Regions from separate parts of the Shewanella aestuarii genome, predicted to be linked through region 3. Evidence: predicted binding sites of a transcription regulator. Region 3 holds the regulator's gene; each other region holds the start of a gene.
The links. The regulator ArgR, encoded in region 3, controls arginine synthesis, uptake and breakdown. The targets are predictions, from matches to a motif close to ANTGAATANNTATTCANT.
Positions count from the first base shown of each region.

Region 1 (6,226 bases), 1.7 Mb from region 3:
TAAGATGAATCACACAGTTCTCATACGTCGCACTCAGCCTGACCACGCTGCAAAAAAAAAGCCAATGACATTTGCATTGGCTTTTTTAATTGGACTGAACATAAAGTTAGACTAACTCATGAATTTAGATGCTGTTAAAGACATAATATTAGCCCAGATAATAACGATAGTGTTGGTTAACCTAATACCGCCAACAATACCCCTGCTGCGACAGCGCTGCCTAATACGCCTGCAACATTTGGCCCCATAGCATGCATCAATAAGAAGTTTTGATGATTAGCTTCTAAGCCAACTTTATTCACCACACGAGCAGCCATTGGTACCGCTGATACACCCGCTGCACCAATTAATGGGTTAACTTTTCCACCAGATAATTTACACATTAACTTAGCCATTAATACCCCACCAGCAGTACCAATGGAGAAAGCAACTGCGCCAAGTAATAAAATTCCTAAGGTTTCGATGCGTAAAAACTCTTCAGCCGAAAGCTTTGAACCAACAGCAAGTCCTAAAAAGATAGTCACAATATTGATCAGTTCGTTTTGTGCTGTTTTTGATAATCGATCAACAACACCAGACTCACGCATCAAGTTACCTAAACAGAACATACCAACTAACGGTGTTGCTGCGGGTAAAAACAAAATGGTTAATCCAACGACCATTAATGGGAAAATGATCTTCTCGCGCTTACTCACTTCACGTAGCTGTTCCATTTTGATGCTACGCTCAGCGGGTGTCGTAAGTAGCTTCATAATAGGCGGCTGAATTAATGGCACTAATGCCATGTATGAATAAGCAGCAACCGCAATGGCACCCAAAAGATCAGGCGCTAACTTAGAAGCTAAAAAGATAGCCGTAGGCCCATCTGCACCACCAATAATGGCAATGGCCGCAGCATCTTTCATGCTAAATTCAAAACCAGGCACTAAGTTAAGTGCAATTGCGCCCAATAATGTGGCAAAAATACCAAATTGTGCCGCTGCACCAAGCAATAATGTTTTTGGGTTAGCAATCAGTGCACCAAAATCAGTCAAAGCCCCGACCCCCATAAAAATCAATAAGGGGAAAATGCCAGTTTTAATACCCACGTAATAGGCGTAATACAATAACCCACCTTCTTCGGTAAAACCTGCATTGGGAATGTTTGCTAAAATTGCACCAAAACCAATAGGTAATAGTAGTAAGGGCTCAAAACCACGGGCAATGGCTAAATACAGCAGTAAACAGCCTACACCCATCATCAATAACTGACCGCCTTCAAAATGCGCGATACCTGTCTCAGCCCAAAAGGCTAGTAATCCTTCCATATCGCCCTCTTATGCTAATGCCAGTAATGCTGAACCAACGGTAACGCTATCGCCTTGCTTAACAGCAAGTTTGGTAACAACACCATCTTCCTGGGCACGAACTTCAGTTTCCATCTTCATTGCTTCAAGAATGATAACTACATCACCCGCCTTAACCGTTTGACCATCTGTAACCAAGACTTTAAAAATATTGCCAGATAACGGTGCAGACATAGTGCACTTAACCGCGCCTGATGATGCAGGTGGAACTGGAATAGGATTTGCTGTTTGACTCGCAACCCCAGCTGGAACAATTTGACTGATTTCACCACCTTGACTCACTTCGACCACAAAGCTTTGACCTTCTACATTCACGGTATAGGTTTCAGGGCCTTTTGAGTCTTTAGCTTTAGTATCTTTAACCACTAAATCATCCGCTGTAGGAACCGGCTCAAATGCGTCAGGGTTACCGCGATTTTGTAAAAATTGCAGTCCAATTTGACTAAACAATGCATAAGTCATTACATCGTCATCAGTTTCTGCCGCTAATGAAAAATCTAACTCTTTGGCTTTTTGCGCTAATTCAAGACGTAATTTGTCGAGTTCTGGCTCAATGAGATCTGCAGGACGACAAGTAATGGCTTCAGCGCCTTTAAGTACTCGTGCCTGAAGTTCTGCGTTAACGGGGCCGGTGTTGCACCATATTCCCCCTTTAAAACGCCTTCTGTTTCTTTGGTCATTGATTTATAACGCTCACCCATTAGAACGTTAATAACCGATTGTGAACCAACAATTTGCGATGTTGGGGTTACCAAAGGCAAGAAACCTAAGTCTTCTCGAACTCTTGGAATTTCCTCTAGTACGGCATCCATTTTATCTGCGGCGCCCTGCTCTTTAAGCTGGTTTTCCATGTTGGTTAACATACCACCAGGAACTTGAGCACGAAGAATACGAGAGTCAATCCCTTTTAATGCCCCTTCAAAGCGAACATATTTTTTACGTACTTCGCGGAAGTAGGCTGCAATCTCTTCTAGCAACACCATATCGTAGTTAGTCTCACGATCTGTGCCTTCTACCATAGCAACAAGCGTCTCTGTTGCGCTGTGGCCATAAGTTTGGCTCATTGAAGAAATAGCGGTATCTAATACATCAACTCCTGCCTCAATGGCTTTTTGGTATGTTGCTGTACTTAAACCAGTTGTGGCATGGCAATGCATTGAAATCATTAAGTCAGTTTGCGACTTTAATCGGCTGATCAAATCGAAGGCTTCCATAGGTTTGAGTAAACCAGCCATATCCTTAATACATAATGAATCAGCGCCCATATCCTCTAGACGCTTTGCCATATCAACCCAAGTATCAAGAGTATGTACAGGGCTTGTGGTGTATGAAATTGTGCCTTGTGCGTGACCGCCAACGTTTTTAACTGCCTTTACCGCAGTTTCGAGATTTCGTACATCGTTCATCGCATCAAAAATACGGAATACATCTACGCCATTTGTGTGCGCACGTTCAACAAACCGAGTCACAACATCATCAGCGTAATGACGGTAACCTAATAAATTTTGACCACGAAGTAACATTTGCTGAGGCGTGTTTGGCATCACTTTTTTAAGTTCGCGAATGCGATCCCATGGATCTTCACCTAAATATCGAATACAAGCATCAAATGTGGCACCACCCCATGACTCTAAAGACCAATAGCCAACTTTATCCAGTAAAGGTGCTATAGGTAACATGTCGTCAATACGTAAACGAGTAGCAAGTAAAGATTGGTGGGCGTCGCGCAGGGCGACATCGGTTAAGGCTAACGGCTTGCTCATAAAAACTCCCAAAAATAAATCTTACGCGCGGTATTGGTGAATAGCAGAAGTAATAGCTGCAACTAATTTTGGATCTAATCGGTTAGTGGTAACCGGATCAGAGGCGATATCTGGTTTAGCAACGACCATTGGAACTGGGCAAAGTTTTGCAACAATGGCGATTCCTACAATGAGTACACTTAAAAAAATGAACACTAGGCTCATTCCCATTACCATAATGCCAAGTGCATCAACTAATTGTTCACTGATCGATGTCATACTTCCTCGCTGAAAATAAACGTGATATCGCTATAGCGCCCTCATCAAATGACGCTTATGAAGTGTTATCGCTATTATTGGTAATAAATTACCACTTTAGTTGTAGCGCAACCCGTTAAAAGCATAAATATTCACAAATAATCGAATTTTATAAATTCAAAAAAAAGCAATTATTGATAGATTGCACCTTTGAAGGCTAATTTAAGTTACAAAATATAAACAATGTATATCAAGATTACCATCTGTTTGTAAAATGGTCTTACCAAAAATAGTTATCTCAAACGAAAACAAATGCTAAATATTCAATTTTTATAGCAATAAGCTACCAAATCACTAATTAAATATGCAAAACACTTAAACACACCGCTTGTTGTCTTTTTGTAAAATCCACTACATGTTACTCGATCATTGTTTGCATATCTTTTGTTAATAGTCACATCCTATCTGCATAAAAATGAAACTGCCCATCAAATAGCCATCGCAGCGGTTAGAAACTTAGGTTCTAAAGACTATTTTTACTGATAACGACGATAAATGGGCGATACACCACTAAGAATAAGGAAAGGTAGAACGTCGTCTAAACCAACGGCAAGACCGACTATTGGCGCGCGAGTAAATCTTCTATGCTCAATTGATATCAAACAACACGGTACGAAATAATTTATCCGCATGTTAATGGGTATAGTTGGCAGAATAAAATAAGATGTATATAACACTCACTGGCTCAACTAAGTGCTTAACACCTGTTGAGATTTAATAAGCAGTAACCAACACAGCTAATTCCAATCACTGTAAATAAGTGAATAAATATAAAGAAGAAAAAATGCATGATAAAAGGTAGATTTCTATGATAACGAGTTATTCTACAATCAAAAAATGTAACGCCATTATCGAGTATTTTTACAAGCCAGATTGAGAATTTAGTTGCTGTGCTTAGTATAAGTAAACAACGGGGAAGAAATTGGATGTAAAAAAGCCCTGCTAAAATAGCAGGGCTTTTTTAAGATGGTACGCGTGAGAGGATTCGAACCTCTGACCGCCTGGTTCGTAGCCAGGTACTCTATCCAGCTGAGCTACACGCGCAAATTTCGCTTTGGTCATTCAATCATAGTTTATATAGATGCATTTGCAACATATGAATGAATGGCGGAGAAGGAGGGATTCGAACCCTCGATGGGAGATAAAGCCCATACTCCCTTAGCAGGGGAGCGCCTTCGGCCACTCGGCCACCTCTCCGTCAAATATGGTACGCGTGAGAGGATTCGAACCTCTGACCGCCTGGTTCGTAGCCAGGTACTCTATCCAGCTGAGCTACACGCGCAATAAATTAGGATTAAATGAAATTGAAATGGTACGCGTGAGAGGATTCGAACCTCTGACCGCCTGGTTCGTAGCCAGGTACTCTATCCAGCTGAGCTACACGCGCATCGTATTACTTCAATAACATAACAAAAAACAAAATGGTACGCGTGAGAGGATTCGAACCTCTGACCGCCTGGTTCGTAGCCAGGTACTCTATCCAGCTGAGCTACACGCGCTTTGTTATTTGTAAGAAATGGCGGAGAAGGAGGGATTCGAACCCTCGATGGGAGATAAAGCCCATACTCCCTTAGCAGGGGAGCGCCTTCGGCCACTCGGCCACCTCTCCGTTTTCTTGGCGCACATATTACTGTTTGCCGAAAATAAGTCAAACCCTTTTTAGGAATCCCTAACTCATTTGGAGTGTTTTTAATCACATTGCGGAGTTAAACAGCAAAAAATGCTAAAAAGTCTGTTCTGATTAACGATTAATTGCTGCTAGCACCCACTATCACTCTAAATAATAATTGGCTAATTGCGTGTCAATAAAACACTTACGCACATCTAATGTGGTGAACTGGCTTCAAAAACAAAAAAGTCAGCAAATGCTGACTTTTATGGTGGCGTAAATTCTAAATAAATTAGAAATTTCCGCCTTCTGACGAACCTGATTTCTCAGATTGAATACGCTGATAAATCTCTTCGCGATGAACAGAGACCTCTTTTGGTGCGTTAACACCAATACGTACTTGGTTACCTTTAACACCTAAAACAGTCACAGTGACTTCATCACCAATCATCAATGTTTCGCCTACACGACGAGTCAAAATTAGCATTCGGTTGCTCCTTTAGTTCACACTGCATAACACGCTTTGTCCGTAATATGCGTTTATTATAGGGTCTGCTCAATAAAAGTCATAGTAACTTCAATTACAAAGTTTGACTAACGAGCATTTATAAATCAGAAAAATAACAACGCACAACATGCAGCTTAATGCGCCATCTACAATAACCTACACTTTCAAACAAAAATGTTAGGTTGTTAACAAAGTCATGTGAATAAGTTAGAAATCAACATTTAAATAATTTCAGAACTGATATCCATCGTATTCTGATAATTTTAAAAACAATCAAAGTTAACCTAAAGTCCACTATGCCAAAAGACCTCATAACACTCAAGACTTAACACCGTTCTATATCGCGAAAAGTCTCGTATCTTTGAGGTCTAACGCAAGTTTTTAACTTAAACGTTCTGTAATCCAAGGATGAACTGATGCTAATGCGGCATCAAGTGCTTCTGGCTGCGTGCCACCGGCTTGAGCCATATCAGGGCGTCCACCACCTTTACCACCGACCTGCTGAGCTACCATTGCCACTAACTCGCCCGCTTTCACTTGCTTAGTTAAGTCGTTACTCACACCAGCAATTAAGTTAACCTTACCTTCTTTGGCAACACCTAAGACAATAATAGCCGATTTTAGCTTTTGCTTAAGCTCATCTTGAAGGCCGCGTAATGAGCCAGCATCAACACCTTCAAGTTTTTTCACCAAAACCTTAACA
Region 1 is NZ_CP050313.1:964,083-970,308, reverse strand. Features, by position in the region: gene HBH39_RS04490 (sodium ion-translocating decarboxylase subunit beta) at 177-1,307, opposite strand; partial or broken gene oadA (sodium-extruding oxaloacetate decarboxylase subunit alpha) at 1,317-3,109, opposite strand; gene HBH39_RS04480 (OadG family transporter subunit) at 3,131-3,367, opposite strand; tRNA gene HBH39_RS04475 (tRNA-Arg) at 4,374-4,450, opposite strand; tRNA gene HBH39_RS04470 (tRNA-Ser) at 4,512-4,603, opposite strand; tRNA gene HBH39_RS04465 (tRNA-Arg) at 4,612-4,688, opposite strand; tRNA gene HBH39_RS04460 (tRNA-Arg) at 4,717-4,793, opposite strand; tRNA gene HBH39_RS04455 (tRNA-Arg) at 4,829-4,905, opposite strand; tRNA gene HBH39_RS04450 (tRNA-Ser) at 4,924-5,015, opposite strand; gene csrA (carbon storage regulator CsrA) at 5,308-5,502, opposite strand; gene alaS (alanine--tRNA ligase) at 5,905-6,226, opposite strand, start outside.
Region 1: HBH39_RS04480 (OadG family transporter subunit) is a predicted target of ArgR. The motif match lies at 3,486-3,503, and genes of this name have one in related genera.

Region 2 (6,226 bases), 920 kb from region 3:
TTGCGATAAAATAGCTTTATGGGCAGGCCCGCCACCACGACCAATTGAACCACCTCGTCCGTGGAATAGCATCAGTTTTACTTCAGCTTTTTTACACACAGAGACAAGTTGTTCTTGGGCGCGATACTGTGCCCAAGCTGCGGCCATTACGCCGGCATCTTTGGCTGAGTCAGAATAGCCAATCATTACTTCTTGCATACCTTTGGTATAACCACGATACCAATCGATATTTAGTAGTGACTCGATGCAGCTTGCGGCATTAGTTAAGTCTTCAAGGGTTTCGAATAATGGCACTACGCGCATTGGGTGGCTGCAGCCGGTTTCTTTTAATAGTAACAACACCGCCAGTACATCAGATGGTTTGCCAGCCATAGAAATGACATAAGAGCCCAGTGCATTTTTAGGTTGGGTAGCGATTAATGCACAGGTTTTGACCACTTCGGCAACATCAGCACTAGGTTGCCAGTTTGCTGGTATTAGCGGACGACGACTGGTTAGCTCACGCAGTAAGAAAGCCTGCTTTTCATTTTCATCCCAGTGATTGTAATCGCCCATGCCTAAGTATCGTGTGAGTTCAGCGATAACATCGCTATGGCGTGTTGCATCTTGGCGAATATCTAAACGAAGCATATGAATGCCGAAACACGCTAAACGGCGTAGGATATCTAGCAATAAACCATTGGCAATTAGACGCATGCCTGAATCACATAAGCTTTTGTAAAGCATCTCTAATGGTTTTTGTAAGTCAGCTTGCTGCCATATTAAGGTGGCGGTATCAATATCAGGATGTTGACCTTCTAAGCGCGCATTTAAGTAATCGATGGTATTACGTAATTTACTGCGCAGCTGCCTTAATACATCACGATAAGGCTCATCACTATTATTGGTGTACTCCCTTAGCTCGGCATTAGCTTGCGACATTGATAGCTCACTGACTAAAGCGACAACATCTTTAAGGTATAAACGTGCCGCAGCATGACGATTTCGGTCCAGTACTTCTTGTGTCACAACGGAAGTGACAAATGGATTGCCGTCACGATCACCACCCATCCAGCTAGAAAACCGGACTGGAGCAATATCGATTGGTAGTTCTTGTCCTGTACGCTGTTCTACCTGATCATTTAACTGACGTAAAAAGTCAGGAATGGCTTGCCATAGCGAGGCTTCAATAGTGCTTAATCCCCAGCGTGCTTCGTCAACGGGTGTTGGACGTTCGCGGCGGATTTCATTGGTATGCCATATTTGAGCGATTAATTGACGTAAACGCAGAGTGTTTTGTTGGCGCTCACGCTCTGATAATTGGCTGTTTTCATCGTCTGTTAGGCAGTCAACGACTGAGGTGTACTTTTGGATTAGCGTACGGCGTGAAATTTCTGTTGGATGCGCGGTTAATACTAAATCGATGTCCATTTGCTTTAAGCTTTCGATCACATCGTTAGCATCAAGATTAGTATTCAGTAAACGGCCTAAGAGCTGCTCAACCGGATCGGGAACACAAACTAATTCATCGCAGTTACGGCTAATGCTGTGGTATTGCTCGGCAATATTGGCCAAGTTTAAAAATTGGTTGAAAGCTTTGGCGAAAGGGACAAGTTCTTCATCCGGTAATGAGGTTAACAAGGCTAACATCTGCTCACGCGAGCTTTCATCACCTTTACGAGCTTGTTTGGCTAAAATACGGATTTGCTCTACTTTTTCTAAGAATGCATCACCTAAATGGCTTTGCATCGTCTCACCTAATATTTGGCCTAAGTTGCTCACATTTGATCGCAGTGATGCATACATATCTGCCACTTGTTCAGCCATACATACTCCCAATTTGTTTCTAACTTGCTTAGCACAATAACTAGCCAATAAGTTGCGGTCAATATCTGACAGGTTATTTTTGTAGTTTTATTTCGTCAAAAAATTACAGAAAACAGTTTTTTTGGTATTTATTTTGTCATTTCTATTTGATACATGCGTGGTAAATCATCTTTTTAACAAGTTCCACCGTTGGCGTGAGATATTCTAAACCTATGTACTCATCGGGTTGATGAGCTTGGTTAATGCTGCCAGGTCCAAGAACTAAGGTTTGACAACCTAATCGATTAATATACGGTGCTTCTGTTGAGTAGTTAACGACTTCTGCTTCATTGCCGGATAACTCTTCGACGAGTTGAGTCCATGGATTGTCTGCTTTACCGGCAAATGATTCTGCGCCCGGATATAAAGTACTGACACTAATACTGCCTGGGTATTGTTTGCTAATGTCTGCAAGATAATTTAGGACTAGTAGTTCCAGTTCTGCCAACTCCATGCCCGGTAGTGGGCGAATATCTAAGTGCAAATCACAACAGCCACAAATGCGATTAGCGGCATCACCACCATGTATATGGCCTAAATTCATGGTTGGGTATGGTACTGTAAACGCATCTTCGCGATAGTTTTCACTTAAATGCTGCTTCAGTTTAAGCAGTTGACCAATAACTTGGTGCATGATTTCAATTGCGTTTAAGCCGCGGGCCGGATCCGATGAATGACCACTACGTCCAATCACTCTGATCCCTTGTGCTAAATGACCTTTGTGCATGTAAACCGGTTTTAAGCTTGTGGGTTCACCAATAACGGCATAATCAGGCGCGATAACTTTAGAATCAGCAAAGGCTTTTGCGCCGCTCATGGTGGTTTCTTCATCGGCACTCGCAAAAATGGTTAATGGGCGCTTAAACTCATTGAGTGGTAGATCTTTTAAGGCTTCTAATACCAAAGCAAAAAAACCTTTCATGTCGCAGGTGCCTAACCCATACCAGCGATTGTCTTTTTCTGTTAAGGCAAATGGGCTTTGACTCCAGCGACCTTCATCAAATGGTACGGTATCGGTATGACCAGCAAGTAATAATCCACCATTACCGCTTCCTATGCGGGCAATTAAATTTTGCTTGTTGCGAGAATCGGCAACCGTTGGTGTTTCACAGCTAAACCCAAGCTCAGAAAACCATCCTTGCAACAAGCTGATAACTGCATGGTTACTCATATCTTGTTCTGGTTCTAGCGCACTGATGGATGGTGTGGCAATAAGCTGGCTAAAACAAGTCTTTAAATCCGGTATTCTGGTCATTATCTATCCTTGCCTGTCAAAAAATAATAAATACTTATTCAATAATATTGCATAAAAAATTATGTGTGCTAGTCTATCACCCAGCTGTTAATGACACCATAACTTGATTGTTTGAAATGAAAAAATTTATGCATAGCTTAGCGTTAAAATCTACTATACCAACTCTGCGTCAACACTTCCTGCGACGATAGTGCGATATAGGCCGTGTCGGTCTAGCAATGTACTATGCTAACCCAGTCATTTTTAATATAAGAATTTAAAAAAATATGAAAAATATCGCAATTATTGGCGCAAGTGGTTACACAGGCGCACAAATTACCTCGTTAATTGATGCCGATGCCAACCTAAGTGTTCAAGGTTTGTATGTGTCTGAGAACAGCTTAGACAAAGGCCGCAAGCTGGCAGATTTATATCCTATCTATAGCCATATGCACTACGCGCTATCACCATTAACCGCTGAAGCTAAAGCATCCATTGTGGCACAAGCTGATGGCGTAGTACTCGCGACCGAGCATTCTGTCAGCTTAGAGTTGGCTGCAGAATTTTATAATCAAGGTTTAGCAGTGTTTGACTTAAGCGGTGCATACCGTTTTGCTGATGCAGAGCAATATCCCAAATGGTATGGCTTTGAGCATACTCAGCCTGAAGTGTTAGCGAATGCTGTTTATGGTTTGGCTGAATGGAATGCTGAGCAAATCAAGCAAACAAAAATGATTGCGGTTCCTGGCTGTTATCCTACGGCTTCATTAACGGCGTTAAAGCCGTTAAAGGCATTATTAACTTCATCTTATCCTGTGATTAATGCTGTGAGTGGTGTTACGGGGGCGGGTCGTAAAGCGCAGTTGCATACCAGTTTTTGTGAAGTCAGCTTAACTCCGTATGGCGTACTGGGTCACAGACATCAACCTGAGATTGCAACACAATTAGGTCAAGAGGTGATTTTTACCCCCCATTTAGGTAATTTTAAGCGTGGTATTTTGGCAACCATTACAGTGCAATTAAAACCCGGTACGACAGAGGCCGACGTTGCTAAAGCCTATAGTGTTTACGATAACTCACCTATTGTGACCGTTAAGCATAATCAATTCCCTAAAGTTGATGATGTGGTATTAACGCCTAATTGTCATCTTGGCTGGAAGTTTGATGCCAGCAGTGGCTACCTAGTGGTAGCAAGCGCCATAGATAATTTAATGAAAGGTGCAGCAAGCCAAGGCTTACAGTGCATTAAAATCCATTTCGACGTCTAGATTAAGTCTAAGTTAAGAGTAAAAAGGTACAACAATGACAACCAATTCTGTTTTAGTACTTAAAGTGGGCGGCGCATTACTGCAAACCGAGTCAGGTATGGCCAACCTGATGGCTGCCATCAAAGATATGACCACATCAGGCCAAAAAATTGTGTTAGTGCATGGTGGTGGTTGTTTGGTCGATGAGCAGCTCAGTGCCAATGGTAAAGAAATTATTAAGCTCGATGGTTTACGTGTTACCCCAGCAGATCAAATCCCGATTGTTGTAGGTGCATTAGCGGGAACATCTAACAAAATTCTTCAAGCCGCAGCGGCCAAAGCAGGACTTGTTAGCGTAGGCATGAGCCTTGGTGATGGTAATGTCGTTAGTGCCAAAATTAAAGATGAAAAACTTGGACTGGTGGGCGAAGTCACGCCAGACGATGCCACTTATTTGAACTTCATTTTAAGTCAAGGCTGGCTGCCAATTTGTAGTTCTATTGCAGTCTCTGACGCTGGTGACATGCTAAACGTTAATGCAGACCAAGCAGCAACAGCACTAGCCAAATTAGTTAACGGTACCTTGGTATTGTTATCTGATGTGTCAGGCGTGTGGGATGCCAATAAACAAGTCATTAAAAGTTTAAATAAAAACCAAATTGAAGCCTTAGTCGCGCAGGGCGTGATTGAAAAAGGCATGAAAGTAAAAGTTGAAGCTGCACTTGAGGTGGCACAATGGATGGGCAAGCCTGTTTTAGTGGCCTCATGGCAAGACACCGAACAGTTAAAAACATTAGCACAAGGTGGGTCTATAGGGACCCAGATACAACCTTAATGGAGTAGTTTATGAAACACCTATTGTCGATCAAAGAGTTATCTCAATCTCAGCTATTAGATTTATTAGCATTAGCGAAAAAAATTAAAGCTAATCCAGCTGATTACCGTCGCGCCTTAGATGGTAAAAGTGTGGTGATGTTATTTGAAAAGCCATCACTTCGCACCCGAGTTAGCTTTGACATCGGCATTAATAAATTAGGTGGTCATTGCTTATACCTTGATCAGCAAAATGGCGCTTTAGGTAAGCGTGAACCTGTATCTGATTTTGCCAGCAACTTATCCTGCTGGGCAGATGCCATTGTGGCGCGTACCTATTTACATAGCACAATTGAAGAACTGGCTGAACACGGTACAGTGCCCGTTATCAATGCGTTGTCAGACTTATATCATCCGTGCCAAGCTTTAGCCGATTTTCTGACCTTATCTGAAAAATTTGAAGATGTCAGCAAAGTGAAATTGGCTTATGTGGGTGATGGCAATAATGTTGCGCACTCACTTATGTATGGTGCAGCAATACTTGGCGCAACCATGACAGTGGTTTGCCCAGAAGGGCACTTCCCTGCTGACGAAGTCGTTGCCGATGTTAAGCAATTAGCAGAGCAATATGGTGGCCAACTTATTTTGACATCTGATATTGATACTATGGATAACCAAGATGCTATCTATACTGATACTTGGATTTCAATGGGCGATAAAACCCCAATGGCAGAAATAGAAGCTAAATTTATGCCTTACCAAGTGAATTCACAATTAATGGCAAAAGTCGGGGCTAAGTACTTTATGCATTGTTTACCTGCATATCGTGAAGTCGAGGCAACCGCTGAAGTAATTGATGGCGAAGGCTCATTGATTTTAGATCAAGCAGAAAACCGTATGCACGCGCAAAACGCTGTGTTAGTTACCTTATTAAGTTAATGTTGAGTCAAGACTCAGCAAATCAATTGATTGTAGGAAAATTAAAATGTCTCAAACAGTGAAAAAAACCGGCGTTAAAAAAGTAGTGCTAGCCTATTCTGGAGGATTAGACACCTCAGCAATTATTCCATGGTTAAAAGAAACCTAT
Region 2 is NZ_CP050313.1:187,107-193,332, forward strand. Features, by position in the region: gene ppc (phosphoenolpyruvate carboxylase) at 1-1,806, opposite strand, end outside; gene argE (acetylornithine deacetylase) at 1,949-3,100, opposite strand; gene argC (N-acetyl-gamma-glutamyl-phosphate reductase) at 3,367-4,347, shown strand; gene argB (acetylglutamate kinase) at 4,382-5,161, shown strand; gene HBH39_RS00990 (ornithine carbamoyltransferase) at 5,173-6,078, shown strand; gene HBH39_RS00995 (argininosuccinate synthase) at 6,125-6,226, shown strand, end outside.
Region 2: argC (N-acetyl-gamma-glutamyl-phosphate reductase) is a predicted target of ArgR. The motif match lies at 3,126-3,143, and genes of this name have one in related genera.

Region 3 (6,226 bases):
CTTACACAGTGTTTATTTGATGTTTAACGCTAACGATGGCGTTGAAGATCAACTTCGCCCATCGATTGCCAGTGTTGCACAATATATCTATGAACTGACAGACCAATATGCCGACAGTGCATTCAATGGTTTTGTTGCAATCGGAGCTAATTTTTGGGATACCTACTACCCAAATGCTCGTCCAGCGTTATTAAAGCCTTTCCCTGCGATGAATGAGGGTAATCGCGATGCTCCGGCAATCGAATACGATTTATTTGTTCATATACGCTGTGATCGGTTTGATATTTTGCATCTTGTTGCCAATGAAATTAACCAAATGTTTGAAGATTTAGTGGAATTGGTAGATGAAGAGCGCGGCTTCCGCTTTATGGATAATCGCGATTTAACCGGTTTTGTTGATGGTACAGAAAACCCTAAAGGACGCAATCGCCAACAAGTTGCATTAGTGAGCGATGAAGATCCTGAGTTTAAAGGTGGTAGTTATATCCACGTGCAAAAATATGCGCATAATCTTAGTAAGTGGCATAGATTACCTGTTAAAAAACAAGAAGACATTATTGGTCGCACAAAGCAAGATGATATTGAATATGCGTCAGAAGATAAACCGCTCACTAGCCACATCAAGCGAGTAAATTTGAAAGATAGTGCGGGTAATTCAATGGAGATTTTACGTCAGAGCATGCCTTATGGTTCGATTAAAGAGCAAGGTTTGATGTTTATTTCTAGTTGTAAAACCCCCGATAACTTCGAGCAAATGCTGCGCAGCATGATATTTGGTGATGGTCATGGTAATCATGACCACTTGATGCAGTTTACTAAAGCGTTAACTGGCTCGTCATTTTTTGCACCTTCGTTAGATTTTTTAACTCAGTGGGATGAAGGTTGAGTTAGCTGATTTGAGATTAGGCAGTAAAAAAGCAATGCGAACTGCATTGCTTTTTTATGATTGCCAATGACAGGCAGGATAAAATGCTGCTACTAGCTACTCTGCGTAGTTAAATAGTGACTTTACGGTTTCTAGAGTGTCGTCAATGGTTTTAATGCTTGATGGACAGATAAAGATAGTGTCATCACCGGCAATCGTGCCTAAAATTCCTTCAGGTTTGCCGATTGAGTCAAGTAAACGTGCAATTAATTGCGCGGCACCAGGACTGGTTCTAACCACAATCATGGCTTGATTATGATCAACATCCAAGACCAGGTTTTTTAATGGACTTCCAGCAGTAGGTACGCCTAATTCAGCGGGTAAACAATACACCATTTCTTGTTTGGCATTACGCGTTCGCACCGCGCCAAATTTACTGAGCATGCGCGAAACTTTTGATTGGTTAATATTGCCGAATCCTTCAGTTTGCAAGGCATTAACAATTTCGCTTTGACTGCCAAAACGCTCTTCTTTAAGAATCGCTTTAAATGTTTTGATCAAATCATCCTGACTTTTATTGGTTGGCATAAAGTATTTTCATCTTATAGTTGTTATTCATAAAAACGCTTTATTTTGAATATAAGTAGCTTAACTGTCAAGAAAAACTCATTTTTGATGAATAAAAATTCACTGCGCAATTAGTTGTATTGGCGCGAATTGTTTACTTGGTGCTTGCCACCCCAGTTAACACCATAATGGTGTTACCGCTTTGGTCTAATAAATGAAGTTGCTTGTTTATCATTTGTATTTGGTTGACTAAAGGCAATGTTTGCAAGACTTGTTGCTCTTGTTGCATTAACGCCTCAATACAAGCTTTGCGAGTTAACCCATCTGAAGTTAATGTCAGTTGCTTGCCTGTTATTTGGTATTGGCCAAAAAAGCCATTACAACTGGTATTGCCAGTTAATTTACCATTTTCTGCAAATATTAATTTGGCTGAACTGTAATCGGTCACAGTGTTAGATTGGACTGAATCGACTCGCCACTCGCCGATAATATTATATTCGGGCTCGATATTGCTGGTGGTTTGACAGGCGCTTAAAGACAAAATAACTGCTACAGCACCAATGAAATGTTTTATCATGGGATATTCACTGAAAAGACTTTAATTAGCGCTATTCTACTACTAGGCACAATACTGTGTAAAAGTGTGATCTACTGTTCAGTGCTTTTATTAGGAAAATTTAATGATCAAATGGTTAAAAGTCCTGCATTATATCGGCTCGTTGATGATGTTGTTTGGTGGGTACTTACTTTTATTTACCCAAACCAGTCAGCAAATTGATGGCATGATGGTTGTTGCATCATTAATAGGCTTAGGATTATTGATGATGGCGCCATATCCTGTCGCATTAGTCATTGAGTGGTCTCATCGTCAGCAAAAGCAACAACAAATAACCATCAAGAAAACTCAAACCAACACGTTAGACAAAGTACAACCTAATGAATCGCAGGATAAGTAGTTGATTATTTACCGACTCGCCACTCTTACTGATGTTGCCCAACTTCATGAACTAGAGACTTTACATGTGAATGCTGAACTTAGCAGCTACGATCCCAGCCTACAAGCTCAGGGTTTATCACGTGGGCAGCTTGAGTCGCTCATCGAGCAACATTGGATCATGCTGGCATTAAACGAGCAGACAATTATTGGTTATGTGATTGCGGCTAAATGGTCATTTTTTGCGAAGCAGTCTTTGTATCAAAAAATGATTGCTCTATTGCCGAACATTAATATCAGTCAAGGTCAGTTTCCGGTAAAGGTAACCATTGCTAACAGTTGCCAGTACGGTCCAATATGGATTGATCAACAATATCGTGGACAAGGGATATTTGCTAAATTGGTTGATGGGTTAGCAAGTAAAGTTAAAATAAATGTCAGGTTTTTAGTGGCTTATATTGCTGAAGATAACGAACGCTCATTTAAGGCTCATACTCAATATGCGGATATGCAGGTTGTCGATTATTTTAGTTTTCAGCAGCGTGACTTTTATTTATTAATCAAAGCGGTTTAATGGCATTTTTAAGGTGCTTGGGTGGATTGTATGTCTGTTGAAGCAAAATTTAACACTTTGTTTGGGGCTTTTAAGGATTTGCAACTAAGTGCATTTGATAATATTAAACTTGTTGTTGCAGTATTAAGTGAGTCACAGCAGGATTTTAGTTGTCATGAAATTACTCTTGATCCTACAGAGGGGGATTAGTGTACTTTGCCGTCTGCTGGTTGGAAGGATGGATTGTTTGCGGCCCATGTAATCAATATCAAGTATCATTCAAACTTTGTGATAACCCTAGTAGTATAAAAGTGCTCAGCCAAATTGATGTACCAATAATGAGTATGCAACAAGTCAGCTTTATGTGTGTTGAAAGCGCTCACTTTGATCATTGCTGATATTTTTAGTTATTGTAGATAATAAAAAACCGCCCGCAGGCGGTTTTTGTAATACATTTATTTATAAGCCGGCATCAGCGCGTAAAACTTCTGCTTTATCAGTTGCTTCCCATGGGAAACATTCACGGCCAAAATGGCCATAAGCTGCCGTTTGTTGGTAAATCGGACGCGCTAAATCTAGCATTGCTGTTAAGCCATACGGACGTAGTTCGAAGTGTTGACGTACTAATTTAATTAATACTTCCTCAGACACTTTTCCTGTGCCAAATGTTTCGATGCTAATCGATGTTGGCTCGGCCACGCCAATGGCATAAGATACTTGAATCTCACAGCGGTCAGCTAAACCAGCAGCAACAATGTTTTTAGCAACATAACGCGCAGCATATGCTGCACTACGGTCGACTTTTGAAGGGTCTTTACCTGAGAATGCTCCACCACCATGGCGAGCCATGCCACCATAAGTATCTACGATGATTTTGCGGCCTGTTAGACCACAGTCACCCACAGGACCACCAATCACAAAGCGACCGGTTGGGTTAATGAAAAACTTGGTGTCTTTATTTAACCATTGCGCAGGTAATACAGGTTTGATGATGGTTTCCATCACACCTTCAATGAGATCTGCTTGCTTGATGTCTTCGCGGTGTTGAGTGGACAATACGATAGCATCGATACCAACAATTTTACCTTCATTATAAGCAAAGGTTACTTGGCTTTTTGCATCAGGGCGCAGCCAAGGCAATGTGCCATCTTTACGTACTTCAGATTGGCGTTTAACCAATTTGTGAGCGTAAGTAATAGGGGCTGGCATTAATACGTCAGTTTCGTTGCTAGCATAGCCAAACATTAACCCTTGGTCGCCGGCACCTTGCTCTGCTGGATCTTCACGGTCAACACCTTGGTTGATGTCTGGCGATTGCTTACCAATTGCGTTTAATACTGCACAAGAATCTGCGTCAAACCCCATGTCTGAGTGGGTATAACCGATTTCACGGACGGTTTTACGGGTAATTTCTTCGATATCAACCCAAGCAGAGGTGGTCACTTCGCCACCCACTAATACCATGCCTGTTTTGACATAGGTTTCACACGCAACGCGAGCTTTAGGATCTTGCTCAAGAATTGCGTCTAATACCGCATCAGAAATCTGATCGGCGATTTTATCTGGATGACCTTCTGAAACTGATTCAGAAGTGAACAAGTGCTTTGCCATAGTTGGAAGTTCTCGTCGTTTGCTGGAAGAAAAAATTTTAAAAAAGTATACGTCTAGACGTCTATTCTAGTCGAAATCGATTTTGATAACACCCCTGTATACGATCAAAAGCTAAGTTTTGTGCAATACCGCAAAAATTCATTTTTAGTCCATTGTTTTTGTTTCATATCAAATTTAATTAACTTTATGATTAATTTTGACTTTTGTGATGGCCGAACAATTTGCCGTTTCTATTTTGTACAAAAATATGAACAATCTAATTTATGAAAATAAATTTAATTCATGCTTGCAATGATGAAATTAGCTTTTGTTTAGTGATTATTTATTTTGTGTTAGCGCTAACTTTCTGGTTTTAGATAGTTTTATCATAATAACTAGCGTGTAAGTTGGTGGGATATTAACCGCGACGAAATATAAATTTGCGTCACGCCGCCGAGTAAGGGAAAATATGACTCCATAATTGCCCGCTAGACCTCATCAACAAGAACAAGCAGGAGAGAGCATGTCATCTCGTAAAGAACTCGCTAACGCAATTCGTGCGTTAAGTATGGATGCCGTTCAAAAAGCTAATTCTGGACACCCAGGCGCACCAATGGGTATGGCCGATATTGCTGAAGTGTTATGGAATGATTTTTTAAAGCACAACCCTAACAACCCAAATTGGGCAGACCGCGACCGTTTTATTTTATCTAACGGCCATGGTTCTATGCTTATCTACTCTTTACTGCACTTAACCGGTTATGCACTGCCAATTGAAGAATTAAAACAATTCCGTCAATTACACTCAAAAACACCTGGGCACCCAGAATACGGTTACACCCCTGGTGTTGAAACAACCACAGGCCCATTGGGTGCGGGTATCAGTAATGCCGTCGGTATGGCGATTGCTGAAAAAACTTTAGCCGCTCAATTCAACCGCCCAGGTTTTGATATTGTTGATCACTTCACATATTGTTTCTTAGGTGATGGCTGTTTAATGGAAGGTATCTCTCATGAGGCTTGTTCATTAGCAGGTACATTAGGTTTAGGTAAGTTAATTGCATTTTGGGATGACAACGGTATTTCTATCGATGGTCATGTTGAAGGCTGGTTTACTGACGACACACCAAAACGTTTTGAATCTTATGGTTGGCATGTTATTGCAGACGTTGATGGCCATGATAGTGATGCTATCCGTGCTGCAATTGAACAAGCTAAAGCTGTCACAGACAAGCCAACCATGATTTGTTGCAAAACCATTATTGGTTTTGGTTCACCAAATAAGTCTGGTAGCCACGATTGTCACGGAGCGCCACTTGGTGATGCTGAAATTGCAGCGGCTCGTGAATTTTTAGGTTGGCCACACGCACCATTTGATATTCCTGCTGATGTTTATGCGGGTTGGGATGCAAAAGAGCAAGGTCAAATGAATGAAGCAGCATGGAACGATAAGTTTGCTGCATATCAAGCTGCATTTCCTGAATTAGCTGCAGAATATGAACGCCGTGTATTAAAAGGTGAACTACCAGCTGAATTTGAAGCCAAAGCGCAAGCCTTTATTCAAGAGTGCCAAGATAAAGGCGAATCTATTGCAAGTCGTAAAGCGTCACAAAATGCCATTGGTGTATTTGGTGCCATGTTACCTGAATTACTAGGTGGTAGTGCTGACTTAGCTGGATCAAACTTAACCCTTTGGTCTGGTTCTAAAGGGATTCAA
Region 3 is NZ_CP050313.1:3,293,566-3,299,791, reverse strand. Features, by position in the region: gene HBH39_RS14470 (Dyp-type peroxidase) at 1-886, shown strand, start outside; gene argR (transcriptional regulator ArgR) at 983-1,453, opposite strand; gene HBH39_RS14460 (META domain-containing protein) at 1,587-2,009, opposite strand; gene HBH39_RS14455 (hypothetical protein) at 2,113-2,388, shown strand; gene HBH39_RS14450 (GNAT family N-acetyltransferase) at 2,389-2,940, shown strand; gene HBH39_RS19855 (hypothetical protein) at 2,971-3,129, shown strand; gene metK (methionine adenosyltransferase) at 3,379-4,530, opposite strand; gene tkt (transketolase) at 5,033-6,226, shown strand, end outside.